DNA from 2 places in the Paraburkholderia sp. SEWSISQ10-3 4 genome. Region 2 is predicted to be linked to the other one. Evidence: riboswitches for the same ligand, from Rfam matches in the RefSeq annotation. Region 2 holds a riboswitch; the other holds the start of a gene.

Region 1 (2,197 bases), on a different contig from region 2:
TTGCGACGGTCGCGCTGTTTCTTGCGTCAGACGATTCGAGCTTCGTGAATGGGGCGGAGTTGTCTGTCGACGGCGGCTTCTCGGCCATCTGAAATCGCGCCGAAAGGCGCGTAGAAGGACCTTTCAACTCGACAAAGATGATCTGATTTGTGTCGATAAATTTGGATTCCTTACAGTACTGAATGGAGAGTCCGCATGAACTATTCGATTATTGGCTTTGGCGCGATAGGCCAGGCACTCGCCCGAGCGTTTGCAAGAAAGAACATCGATGTGACCGTCGCCAGCCGGCGCCCTCCCGAGGCGTTGATGCAACAGGCACGAGCGATCGGCCCCACCGTTGTCCCCGCGACGCTGCAGGATGCAATCGCGTCCGACACGATCTTCCTCGCGGTTCCGTTTTGGGAACATCGCGAAGTCGCGAAGCAGATCCCAACCTGGCAGGGCAAGACGATCATCGACACGACAAATGGTTTCGGTGTTCCCGTTGAAGATCTGGAAGGTCAGCCGTCGGCCGCGGTTGTCGCCAAAGCGTTTACCGGTGCCAGGTTCGTAAAGGGCTTTAACCACCTGCCCGCTGCCGTTCTGGCCGCTGATCCGAGCGTGAATGGCGGCAGCCGCGTCGTGTTTTTGTCGAGCGATGACGAAAATGCGGTGGCACCGGTCGCTGCTTTGGCCGAACAACTCGGTTTCGCGCCGATTGCGCTAGGACCGCTCAAGGATGGCGGCTTGCTTGTCCAAGGCAGAGGGAATACCTGGGGTCAACTGATCTTCAAGGACCTCGTCAAGTTCAAATAGCGGCGCCTCACGACGACGTGACAGCGGCCACGCGCTTCGATGTGGACGCGGGCGCTTCTGGGTAGGAGCGGACGACTCCCCAAAGAAAGAGGCGAACATATCGCGCGCGAAAGGCATTCGTAATAATTGGCGCACGCAGCAATGCTCGACTGCGAAAAGCGCTATTGTGGCGACTTGCTTCTGCGACACATGGCGCGATAGAATCGCGCCTGCTCATTGGGGAGTAGCCGCCTCGAACGCCATGTTCGAGGGCGCACGTCAACATACTTGGCGAGTCGAAAGACCCGCTATGGCGTGCGCAGCTAAATGCCTGGCAAGACCGATGACTCGCATTCCGACCTAACCGGGTCGCCGGAATGCGCGTCATCGCGTTTTTTCTGCGCGGCCCGGATACAACAACCCCCATGCAATCCTTCCTCATTTCGACCAGTGTGGTCGGCCTTGCTGAAATCGGCGACAAGACTCAGCTTCTGTCCCTGGTTCTGGCAGCGCGATATCGCAAGCCCATCCCCATCATCCTTGGTGTTTTTGCCGCTACGCTCATCAACCATGGTGCATCTGGCGCACTCGGCGCGTGGCTTGCGAGCGTTCTGAGTCCAGGCATTCTGAATTGGGCGGTTGTCGCGTCGTTCGCCGTGATGGCGGTGTGGATTCTCGTTCCGGACAAGCTGGACGACGCCGACGCGGTTCTGACGAAAAACTCGATGGGCGTGTTCGGCACAACCGCACTCACATTCTTTCTCGCCGAGATGGGCGATAAAACCCAAATCGTCACGATTGCCTTGGCGGCGCGCTTTCACGAGTTTTTCGGTGTGGTTGCTGGTACGACGCTCGGCATGATGTTGGCCAATGTGCCCGTCATCTACCTGGGACACAAATTTGCGGATCGCCTGCCAACAAAGGCGGTCCACATTCTGGCCGCGATCATCTTCGTTGTGCTCGGTGGCCTCGCCCTCAGGACCGCGCTGTATCCGCAAGCGCATCCGCTGTTCTAGTTCGCGGCTGACGCGCGCACTGCACTGCAGTCCACCCACGCGAGACCTTTAGAAAAAACCGGAGCGTGCCGTTAATAAGCGGTGGTCCGACATAACGTGGACCGGGATCGGAGTCGTCCGTCATTTGCTCGGTTCGGAGTCAACGAACGAACCGAGCGATGCGTCGGATCACGACTTCCGGATGCGCACGTCGTCTACGGGCGGACTGACACTTTCAGTTTCCTTCCGCCCAACCTGCTCGAACAGGTCACCTGGTCGACGTGCCGTTCCACATCGGAGCAATCGTGATCAGACAGAAGGGCACCCAAAGGCGTCGATATCTGTGGCGACGCAACGCAGCAGAAGACCAAGTTGAGCAGACGTCGTCGAACGTGCCCCCCGCGCGCCGCACGGCAGTATTTGGTCTC
Region 2 (2,197 bases):
ACGAAGCCGGCACGAAAGGCTGGCTCGTCGTCGATATGAAGGATGACTGGACAACGGTGTTCAAGCCGGATAGCGCGGCAACGGCTGCGGCACCGTCCAACTAAGGGCGGCTTGTTGGGAAGGCCGCGCCTGGCAGCGGCCTTCCCGGCCTTTCATCACTCGCTTAGCGGGTTAGCGTGATGACCAGATAGCTGGCGTACAACACGCCGCACACCAACAGCGCCCACACCGGCACGCCTCGCTCGCGCACGTTGATCCGCAGCCACGCGGCGGCGGCGAGCGTGATCACGATGCCGGTCACCACTTCGATACGCGGCGCCCACGGCGTCAGCAGAATTCCGATCGCGGGCAGCAGCGTGCCCTGAAACACCATCGCGCCGGTGATGTTGCCGAACGCCAGTGTGTCCTTGCCGCGGCGAATCCACAGGATGCTGTTGACCTTCTCCGGCAACTCGGTGGCGATCGGAATGATCAGCAGCGACAGCAGCAACGGCGAGACGCCGAGCACCTGCGACACGCCCCGCACGCCGTGGATGAAGCCTTCTGCGCCCCACACCAGCAACGCAACTGCGAGCACCAGTTGCACCGCGATGGTCACGAGATTGGTGGGCAAACCAAGACGCGACAGCAGCATCTTGCCCGGTGCTTCGGTGCCGTGACCGGCGTCGACCAGTTTGTTCGACGCACGGAACGTCATCACCACATAGGTGATGTACACACCGACCAGCGCCGCGCTGAACAGCCCCCGCACGATCATCTGTTCGTGCGGCACGTACATCGCCGCGGCCGCCAACACAAAGGCGCACAGGAAGTAGTTCAGATCCCGAGTGAAACCCGTGCGTTCGGGCGTGACCCAGCCGCCGGCGCCGCGCGTACCGAGAATCGCCAGCGTCATCAGGAAGGTGGAGAGGGTGGAAAGCATGAGCGGCGCGCCAAGAATCGCGCCGACGCCGATTTCCTGATTGACCGCGCTATCGGTCGTGCCGCCCGCAATCGCAAGCAGCGGGACAAGCGTTTCGGGCAAGGCGGTGCCGACCGCTGCGAACAGCGAACCCGTCACGCCCTCGGAGATTTTGAGACGCTCGCCGAGATGTTCGAGTGCGTTGGTGAAGAGCTCGGCCGCCACCAGAATGACGACCAGCATGATGGCGAGTTCGAACAGGAGACCGGTCATGCGTGGCTCCCTGCAAATGCAAAGGGGAAGCGGCACAGCGGACGGGCAAGTGGGGAGACTGGCAGGGCACAACGATGTTTCACAGGGCAACTCCGCGGTCGGACGCAAGTAACGAACCAATGACGCACCGCGACCCGTCCGACCAGAACGAAGCAGTGCGCCAATGGTCTCGCCAAACCGACCCGGTCGAACGCGCCATGACCCGTAGGCCAAGTATGTTGACGCGCTCTCCTTCAATGGATGAAGGAAGGCTACTCCCCAATGACCGGAGGATTCTAACGGGACGGGCGGCTTTCAACAAGCTTGGGATCCGGCGCCTGCGCCGCTCCCGGTTTCACCGCGCACGTCCAGCGCTGCGACGTCAGGCGGCCAAGTGCGTGATCGCCCCGCTGGTAAGATCACTCACCGTCTACGACAGCAGTGAGTCCTCACATGAACTACCAGAATCGCCAGTGGTTTTACGTCAAGCGCCCGGAAGGACGCGTTGGCGACGAGCATTACGAGTTGCGCGAAAGCGAGCTCGACGACAATTTGTCATCGAATGAAGTGTTGATCCGGGCGCGTATCGTCAGCGTCGATCCGTACATTCGAATCCAGCAGCATGAACGCAATACTTACGACGTGCCGCATCCGCTCGGGATCGTCCAGCGGGCGGGCGTGGTGGGTGAAGTGGTGGCGTCGGCGAGCCCGCTTTTCAAGCAGGGCGACTGGGTGTCGGCCTATAGCGGCTGGCAGCTCTACGCCAAATGCCATCACAGCGAGCTGACCAAACTGAACCCCGACGCGGCGCCGGTTTCGACTGCGCTCGGTGTGCTCGGCATGCCGGGACGCACCGCGTGGTTCGGCTTGATGGAAGCGGGCAAGCCGCGTCCTGGCGACACGCTGGTCGTGTCCGGTGCGGCGGGCGCGGTCGGCTCGCTGGTCGCGCAGTTCGGCAAGCGCGCCGGCTGCCGCGTCATCGGGATCGCCGGCGGCCCGGACAAGTGCGCGTTTCTGACCGACACGTTGAAGCTCGACGGTGCG

Evidence for each region. A riboswitch is a leader RNA that binds a small molecule or an ion and turns the genes downstream of it on or off. The one in region 2 is predicted to bind manganese.
Region 1: it holds a riboswitch for manganese, as region 2 does, so the genes downstream of both, M0D68_RS03230 (TMEM165/GDT1 family protein) here and M0D68_RS29060 (sodium:calcium antiporter) in region 2, are expected to answer to the same signal.

What each region holds. Positions count from the first base shown of each region.
Region 1 covers NZ_JALPRI010000001.1:712,344-714,540, reverse strand. The annotation lists gene M0D68_RS03240 (SDR family NAD(P)-dependent oxidoreductase) at 1-92, shown strand, start outside; gene M0D68_RS03235 (NADPH-dependent F420 reductase) at 196-795, shown strand; yybP-ykoY riboswitch at 1,002-1,188, shown strand; gene M0D68_RS03230 (TMEM165/GDT1 family protein) at 1,200-1,790, shown strand; gene M0D68_RS03225 (bifunctional diguanylate cyclase/phosphodiesterase) at 2,075-2,197, shown strand, end outside.
Region 2 covers NZ_JALPRI010000021.1:71,373-73,569, forward strand. The annotation lists gene M0D68_RS29055 (HAD family phosphatase) at 1-104, shown strand, start outside; gene M0D68_RS29060 (sodium:calcium antiporter) at 164-1,174, opposite strand; yybP-ykoY riboswitch at 1,275-1,446, opposite strand; gene M0D68_RS29065 (NADP-dependent oxidoreductase) at 1,607-2,197, shown strand, end outside.